Regions from separate parts of the Actinomadura rubrobrunea NBRC 15275 genome, predicted to be linked through region 2. Evidence: riboswitches for the same ligand, from Rfam matches in the RefSeq annotation. Region 2 holds a riboswitch; the other holds the start of a gene.

Region 1 (4,409 bases), on a different contig from region 2:
GTAGTAGCGCCGCCCCGGGTAGCCCTCGGCGTACTTGTTGGTCAGCACCGAGCCCTGCGCCTCCAGGACGGCGACCGGCGCGAAGTTCTCCGAGGCGATCATCTCCAGCGTGGTCTGCTGGCGGCGCAGCTCGGCGGAGACGGCCTCGGCGACCTGCGGGTCGACGGCCGCCAGGGACTCGTTGAGGGTCACGGTTCAGCTCTCCTCGATCAGCTTGCTGTAGGCGGTCGCGTCCAGCAGATCGCCGGGCTCCTCGCTGAGCCGCACCTTGAAGATCCAGCCCTCGCCGTACGGGTCGTCGTTGATCACCTTCGGCTCGTCGATCACCGCGGCGTTGACCGCGGTGATCTCGCCGCTGACCGGCGAGTAGATGTCGCTGACCGACTTGGTCGACTCGACCTCGCCGCACGGCTCCCCGGCCTCGACGGTGTCGCCCTCGCCGGCCTGCAGCTCGATGAAGACGATCTCGCCCAGGGCGTCGGCTGCGTGCGCGGTGATGCCGACGGTGACGATGCCGTCCTCGTTGTCGAGGCCGGACACCCACTCGTGCTCCTCGCTGTACCGCAGCTGTTCCGGAACGCTCACGTTCGTCTCTCCCAGGTGTTTCAGGAACGCTTGTAGAACGGCAGGGCGACGACGTCGACCGGCTCGCGCCGGCCGCGGACGTCCACGGCGAGCCCGCTCTCCGCGACGCCGCTGTCGACGTACGCCATGGCGATCGGCCTGCCCAGTGTGGGCGACGGAGCGCCGCTGGTCACGACGCCGCACGGCGTGCCGTCGGAGCCGACGACCGGATACCCCTTGCGGGGCGCCCGGCGGCCGTGCGCGACCAGTCCTACGAGCCTACGGCCTGGCGGGGTCTGGGCCTGTGCCGCCAGCGCCGCCTTGCCCACGAAATCGACTTTCTTGTCGAGCTTCACCACGCGGCCGAGCCCCGCCTCGTAGGGGGTGGTCTCGGTGGTGAGCTCGTTGCCGTACAGCGGCATGCCCGCCTCCAGGCGGAGGGTGTCGCGGGCCGACAGGCCGGCGGGCGTCACGCCCTCGACTCCGGCCAGCTCCTTCCACAGCGGCACCGCGTCGCCGACGGACACGAACAGCTCGAACCCGTCCTCGCCGGTGTAGCCCGTGCGGGCGATGAGCGCGTCCACCCCGGCGACCTCCCCCGCCATGACGGCGTAGTAACGCAGGTCGGGCAGGGGAGCCTCGGTGAACCGGGAGAGGATGTCCTGGGAGTCGGGGCCCTGCAGCGCGATGAGGGCGTAGGAGGCGGACCGGTCCTCCACGGCCGCCTCGAAACCGGCGGCGCGCTCGACCAGCTCGCCGTGGACCGTCGCGGCGTTGGCGGCGTTGGCGACCACCATGAACGTCTCCGCGGCCAGCCGGTAGACGATCAGGTCGTCCAGCACGCCGCCGTCGGGCGCGCAGATCATCGTGTACCGCGCCTTGCCGACGGCCATGGGGGACAGGTTGCCGACCAGCGCGTAGTCGAGCGCGGCGGCCGCGCCCGGCCCGGACACGAAGATCTCCCCCATGTGGGACAGGTCGAACAGGCCCGCCGCGGTGCGGACCGCGCGGTGCTCGGCGGTCTCGCTCTGGTAGCGCAGCGGCATCCGGTAGCCCGCGAAGTCGACGAGCGTGGCGCCGAGCTCGACGTGCACGTCGTACAGCGGTGTCTTCTTGGACATGGGTCGGCTCCTTCATCGCGGGGCGCGCGTCGGGACGCATCATCATCGTCCCACCGGCGCACCGGCGTGGTCGGTGCCTCCCCCTCTGTCATCGGCGCCTGAGAGCTTCACCCCTCGCGGGGTTTTCACCTTCGGCGGGGGACCTGGGAGCGTCCCCTCTTTCCAGAGGGCGCCTGGTCCGCGCGGTCCTGGGGCCTGAGAGGTTCCGGGGAGGGTTTGCTCCTTCGGCGGCCCCCGCCGGCTGCGAGGGCGCTCTCCCGCGCGGGATCAGCGGCGCAGGGTCAGAGTAGCAGCGGCCTCGCCTTTCGCGGAGACCCGAAGCGGTGCCGCAGGCCGCGGCCGCCTGGCGCCGGACGGCCGAGACGGCTCCGAGACGGCGCCGTCCAGCGTGGGAGCAGGGCCGGGGCAGTCGCCCGGCCTGTCGGCCGCCGGGTGCCCGCCGTGAAAGCGTGCGGGGCGGGCAGGAGGAGGCCGACCCTGCGGCGGCGGCCGCCTCGGGGCCGCGAGGCGAAGCAGTGCGCCCCCCGCATTCGCGCGGACGGAGCCACGGCGGCGCGCCGAACGCTTCGGTCGCGTCCCGCGTACGGCCTGAACGCAGGCTTCGACTTGCCGGGCGCCGCTGTCGGCGGCGGTTCGCGCCGCAATGAGGACGGGTTCGAAGGGAATTAGGGACTGGCTCAAGTGCATTTGTACGCGGTCGGATGCGTTGCCCATGACGTACCCTGAGCGGGTTGCTGGAGATCACGGAGGGATGCGACGGTGGACTGGCTGACGGGGGTGCTGATCCTCTTTCTGGGCCTGCTGGCGTCCATCGCGCTGCACGAGCTCGGGCACTTCTCCTTCGCCAAGCTCTTCGGCGTGCGCACCACCCAGTTCATGGTGGGCTTCGGGCCCACGCTGTGGTCGCGCACCAAGGGGGAGACCGAGTACGGCATCAAGTGGATCCCGCTCGGCGGCTACATCCGCATGATCGGCATGCTGCCGCCGCGCAAGGGCGACCGGCCCGGCCAGGTCCGCCGGATCAGCACCGGCCCGTGGCAGGGGCTCATCGAGTCGGCCCGGGGCGCGGCCCTGGAAGAGGTCCGGCCGGGCGACGAGGACCGCGTCTTCTACGCCAAGAAGTGGTGGCAGAAGCTCATCATCATGTTCGCCGGGCCGGCCATGAACCTGGTCCTCGCCGTGGTCTTCTTCGCCATCCTGCTCATGGGCATCGGCACGCCCACCCCGCAGCCGGTGATCGGCTCGGTGGCCAAGTGCGCCATCCCGGCCGGGCAGCAGGCCCAGGAGTGCCCGGCCGACTACACGCCCACACCCGCCGCGCAGGCCGGGCTGCGGGCCGGCGACCGGTTCGTCTCCTACGACGGCACGAAGATCTCCTCCTATGAGCAGCTGCAGAGGCTGATCCGGGACTCCGGCGGCCGCACCGTGCCCGTCGTCGTCGAACGCGACGGCCGCACGGTCTCCATGGACATCGCCGTCACCCGCAACCAGATGTACGACCTCGAGGACCCCGACAAGATCGTCAACGTCGGGTTCCTCGGCATCACCCCGCTGCAGGAGCGCGAGCGGCAGGGCCCGGTCGCCGTCGCCGAGTACATGGGCGAGCTGACCGCGCACACCGCCGGGGCGCTGCTGCGGCTGCCCGAGCGGATGGTCGGGGTGTGGAACGCGGCCTTCGGCGGCGAGGAGCGCGACCCCAACGGGCCGATCGGCGTGGTCGGCGTGAGCCGCCTGGGCGGGGAGATCGCCGCCTCGGAGAGCCCCGTGGTGGAGAAGCTGGCGATGTTCATCGCCCTGCTCGGCTCGGTGAACCTGGCGGTCGCGCTGTTCAACCTCATCCCGCTGCTTCCGCTGGACGGCGGGCACATGGCGGGGGCGCTGCTGGAGGCCCTCAAGAAGGGCGTGGCCCGGCTGCTCGGGCGGCCCGACCCCGGCTACGTGGACGTGGCCAAGGCGCTGCCGGTGACCTACGTGATGGCCGCCGTGCTGATCATCATGGGCGGTCTGCTGATCTACGCCGACCTGGTCAACCCGATCAGGTTCTCCGGCTGACCGGCCGCGCCGACCGGCGCGACGGCGGGGCAGGGCGGCCGGTCACAGGGGTCGGTCACAGGGGCCGGTCACAGGGGCATGGTCAGCTCGCCGGTCTTGTGGAAGGCGCGCAGCGCCTCCAGGTACGGCGTGATGTCCAGCCCCTGCTCGGCCAGCCACGCGTCCGACCCGTAGGTCCCGCGGTACCGCTCGGCGCCGTCGCAGATGAGCGTGACCACGCTGCCGCGCTCGCCCCGCGCCAGCATCTCGGCGATCAGCTCGACCGCGCCCCACATGTTGGTGCCGGTGGAGCCGCCGACGCCGCGGCCGGTGACCTCGGCGGTCCAGCGCATGGCGGCGATGGACGCCGCGTCCGGCACGTGGACCATCCGGTCGATCACCGTCGGCAGGAACGACGGCTCCACGCGGGGCCGTCCGATGCCCTCGATCCGCGACCCGGCCGCCGTGCGCGCGGGGTCCTCGTCGCGGAACGCCCCGAAGAAGGCCGACCCCTCCGGGTCCACGACGGCGACGCGGGTCTGGTAGCGGCGGTAGCGGACGTACCGGCCGATCGTCGCCGACGTGCCGCCGGTGCCCGCGCCCACCACGATCCACGTCGGCTCCGGGAAGCGCTCCAGCCGCATCTGCTCGAAGATCGACTCGGCGATGTTGTTGTTGCCGCGCCAGTCGGTG
Region 2 (4,409 bases):
CCCGGTACAGCAGCCCGGCGGTCTGCTGGTCGCGGTCCAGGACGGTGACCTGCAGCTGCCAGTCGCCCGGCGGCAGCGCCCGCCCGGTGGCGTCCGCGGGGGCGCCGCCCGGCGAGGGGGCGGTCGCCACGGTGTAGCGGCGCGGCTCGTCGGCGCCGCCGGGCAGCTGGCGGCCGCGGACGGGACGCAGCCCGAGCCGCCCCAGCGCGGCCAGCACGGCGGTGCCCGGCGGCCGCGGGTTGGGGGTGCCGACCGCGTAGAGGGTGCCGTGGCCGATGGCGCTGCCGAGGCAGTACGTGGCGGCCAGCGCCGCCACCGAGGCGGTCGCGGCGGTCAGGCCGGTCAGCGCGGCCAGCGCGATCATCGTCCAGGTGACGGCCTGCCAGCGGGTCCGGCCCGCCATGCCGACGGCGGTGACGAACGCGATGACGGGCGTGATGTCGGTGTGCAGGGGGGCGGTGTCGGTGCCGCCCCAGATGAGCGAGTCCAGCACCCCGCCCGGGGCGGCGGGGACGACCAGGTCGTCCAGCAGGATGGTCAGGATGAACGCGATCACGGCGGCCAGCAGCGCGATCGCCACCCGCACGCCGTCCTTGTGGAACAGCCGCTCGATCGCGAACGCGACCGGCACGGCCAGCACCCCGAAGCTGGACACCAGGGTGGCCAGGGTGAGCAGGAAGCGCGGGGCGTGCGCGGTGCCCTCGGCGATGTCGGTCTGCAGGCCGTGCGTGGTCTGCTGGGCGAACGACACCAGCAGCATGATCCCCGCCAGCCCGACCACCGCGGCGGCGAACCGGATCGCGTCCGACGGCCGCCGGATCCGGTCGGGCCGGGCGGGCTCCTCGACGGGCACGCCGACACCGGCGCCCATGTCCGACGTCGCCGTCTCCCCCTGGGTCTGCGTCACCGCCGCACCGCCGTCCGGACCTGTCATCGTGATCAGCGTTCCAGAACCGGCGGCGGCGCGTCGAGAGACGCGTGCGCCATGGCGCGCGCCGGTCCGCCGCCGGCCGAGAACCCGTGTCGCCCCGCGGGCCGCGGCCGATCACCCCGTGCGTGAGCTGTGGTTATCGTACTGGCAGGTCGCCCGGACGGCTCCCGGTCCGGCGAACGGCGCCGCCGGGCGCCGCTTTCCGCCGCGCGCGGCGGCCCCCGGGGGGCGTCAGACACCCGTCTTTTGGATAGAGTTCCCATAAAGGACGCCGTTGACCCTGTGCGGGAGAGACCCCGCGCCGCCAGCGCGGGGCGCCGAAGGAGCAACCCTCCCCGGAACCTCTCAGGCAAAAGGACCGCTCAGGCGAGGCACCTCTGGAAAGCAGGCGCGCCTCCCGGCGACGGGCGGGAGCGCCTCACCGAAGGGGAAACCCCGTTCCGCGGGCGAAGCTCTCAGGTGCCGAGACAGAGGGGGAGAGCGGGCCGCCGGGCCGCAGCGCGGCGGGCGGCCGGCCCTGAGCGACCGCAGCAGCCCAGGAGGATCCCCATGACCGCCGAGTTCTTCGCCCCGGTGGCGTCCCCGCAGCATCCCCGCACCCGGTTCGCCGACCGGCACGTCGGACCGTCCCCCGACGACCACGCCCGGATGCTGGCGGCCATCGGATACTCCGGCGTCGAGGCCCTGATCGACGACGCGGTGCCCGCCGCGATCCGCACGACCCGCCCGCTGGACCTGCCCCCCGCGCTGAGCGAGTCCGCGGCGCTGGCCCGGCTGCGGGAGCTGGCGAGCCGCAACACCGTGCTCACCTCCATGATCGGCCTGGGCTACTACGGCACGATCACCCCCGGCGTGATCCTGCGGAACGTCCTGGAGAACCCCGGCTGGTACACCGCCTACACCCCGTACCAGCCGGAGATCTCGCAGGGCCGGCTGGAGGCGCTGCTGAACTTCCAGACGATGGTCGGCGACCTGACGGGGCTGCCGGTCGCCAACGCGTCCATGCTCGACGAGGGCACCGCGGCCGCCGAGGCCATGGCGCTCGCGCACCGCGCGTCCAAGCGCAAGGAGCCCGGCGCGTTCCTGGTGGACGCCGACGCGCTGCCGCAGACGATCGAGGTGATCCGCACCCGGGCGGTCCCGCTGGGCATCGACGTGGTCACCGCCGACCTGTCGGACGGGCTGCCCGACGGCGACTTCTTCGGCGTCCTGCTGCAGTACCCGGGCGCGTCCGGCGCCGTCCGCGACCTGGCGCCCGTCACCGCGCAGGCCCACGAACGCGGCGCCCTGGTGGTGGTCGCCGCCGACCTGCTCGCCCTCACGCTGCTGCGCCCGCCCGGCGAGTACGGCGCCGACATCGCGGTCGGCTCGGCGCAGCGGTTCGGGGTGCCCTACGGGTTCGGCGGCCCGCACGCCGGCTACCTGGCCGTGCGCGACGGGCTCCAGCGGCAGCTGCCCGGCCGCCTGGTGGGGGTGTCGGTGGACGCCGACGGCGCCACCGCCTACCGGCTCGCCCTGCAGACCCGCGAGCAGCACATCCGCCGCGAGAAGGCCACCAGCAACATCTGCACCGCCCAGGTGCTGCTCGCCGTGATGGCCGCCATGTACGCGGTGTACCACGGGCCCGAAGGGCTGGCGGCGATCGCCCAGCGCGTGCACCGCCGGGCCGTCGAGCTGGCGTCCGGGCTGCGCGCCGGCGGCGTCGAGGTGGTGCACGAGGCGTTCTTCGACACCGTGCTGGCCCGCGTGCCCGGCCGCGCCGACGAGGTCGTGGCGGCGGCGCTCGAGCGGGGGATCAACCTGCGCCGGGTCGACGCCGACCACGTCGGGATCGCCTGCGACGAGACCACCGCGCCCGAGCACGTCGCCGCCGTGCTGGAGGCGTTCGGCGCCGCGCCCGCGCCCGCCGGCGACCCGGCCGACCGGATCCCCGGCGAGCTGCGCCGCGAGAGCCCGTACCTGACCCACCCGGTGTTCCACGAGCACCGCTCCGAGACGGCGATGCTGCGCTACCTGCGCCGCCTGCAGGACAAGGACATCGCGCTCGACCGGTCGATGATCCCGCTCGGCTCCTGCACGATGAAGCTGAACGCCGCCACCGAGATGGAGCCGATCACCTGGCCGGAGTTCGCGAACATCCACCCGTTCGCGCCGCTCGACCAGGCCGCCGGCTACCTGGAGCTGATCGCCGAGCTGGAGGAGCGGCTCGCCGAGATCACCGGCTACGCCAAGGTGTCGGTGCAGCCGAACGCCGGCTCCCAGGGCGAGCTGGCCGGGCTGCTGGCCATCCGCGGCTACCACGCCTCCCGCGGCGAGGGGCACCGCACCGTGTGCCTCATCCCGTCCTCGGCGCACGGCACCAACGCCGCCAGCGCCGTCATGGCCGGGATGCGGGTCGTGGTCGTCAAGTGCGACGCCGACGGCGACATCGACCTGGACGACCTGCACGCCAAGATCGACAAGCACCGCGCCGAGCTGGCCGCGATCATGGTGACCTACCCGTCCACGCACGGGGTGTTCGAGGAGACCATCACCGAGGTCTGCGCGGCCGTGCACGAGGCCGGCGGCCAGGTGTACGTCGACGGCGCCAACCTCAACGCCCTGGTCGGGCTGGCCCGCCCCGGCGAGTTCGGCTCCGACGTGTCCCACCTCAACCTGCACAAGACGTTCTGCATCCCGCACGGCGGCGGCGGGCCCGGCGTCGGCCCGATCGGCGTGCGCGAGCACCTGGTGCCGTTCCTGCCGAGCCACCCGCTGCGCCCCGAGGCGGGCCCGGGCGAGGGGAGGGGCGCGGGGCCGGTCTCGGCGGCGCCGTGGGGCTCGGCGGGCATCCTGCCGATCTCCTGGACCTACATCGCGATGATGGGCCCGGACGGGCTGCGCGCCGCCACCGAGGGCGCCATCATCGCGGCCAACTACGTGGCCAAGCGGCTCGCGCCGCACTACCCGATCCTCTACACCGGCCGCAACGGCCTGGTCGCGCACGAGTGCATCGCCGACCTCCGCAAGATCACCAAGGAGACCGGGATCACCGCCGAGGACGTGGCCAAGCGGCTGATCGACTACGGCTTCCACGCCCCGACGCTGGCGTTCCCGGTGGCCGGCACGCTGATGATCGAGCCCACCGAGAGCGAGGACCTGGCCGAGCTGGACCGGTTCTGCGACGCCATGATCCAGATCCGCCGGGAGATCCAGCGGGTCGCCGACGGCGTCTACGACCGCGCCGACAACCCGCTCAAGAACGCCCCGCACACCGCCGAGTGCCTCATCACCGAGGACTGGAAGCACCCCTACTCGCGCGAGGAGGCCGCCTACCCGCTGCCGTCGCTGCGCGAGAACAAGTACTGGCCGCCGGTGCGCCGCATCGACCAGGCGTACGGCGACCGGAACCTGGTGTGCGCCTGCCCGCCGCCGGAGGCGTTCGAGGACTGACGTCCGGGGGCTTCGTCGCGCCTCCCGGGCGCCCGGCGCGCGCCGC

The links. Region 2 has a riboswitch for glycine ahead of gcvP (aminomethyl-transferring glycine dehydrogenase). Riboswitches for the same ligand answer to the same signal wherever they lie in the genome.
Region 1: it holds a riboswitch for glycine, as region 2 does, so the genes downstream of both, gcvT (glycine cleavage system aminomethyltransferase GcvT) here and gcvP (aminomethyl-transferring glycine dehydrogenase) in region 2, are expected to answer to the same signal.

Annotation. Positions count from the first base shown of each region.
Region 1 covers NZ_BCQU01000028.1:39,644-44,052, forward strand. Annotated here, with positions in the region: gene AR3_RS11445 (serine hydroxymethyltransferase) at 1-192, opposite strand, end outside; gene gcvH (glycine cleavage system protein GcvH) at 196-585, opposite strand; gene gcvT (glycine cleavage system aminomethyltransferase GcvT) at 606-1,685, opposite strand; glycine riboswitch at 1,761-1,857, opposite strand; glycine riboswitch at 1,859-1,955, opposite strand; gene AR3_RS11460 (M50 family metallopeptidase) at 2,445-3,737, shown strand; partial or broken gene AR3_RS11465 (pyridoxal-phosphate dependent enzyme) at 3,806-4,409, opposite strand, start outside.
Region 2 covers NZ_BCQU01000143.1:1,556-5,964, forward strand. Annotated here, with positions in the region: partial or broken gene AR3_RS27625 (flippase-like domain-containing protein) at 1-934, opposite strand, end outside; glycine riboswitch at 1,207-1,302, shown strand; glycine riboswitch at 1,303-1,412, shown strand; gene gcvP (aminomethyl-transferring glycine dehydrogenase) at 1,481-4,363, shown strand.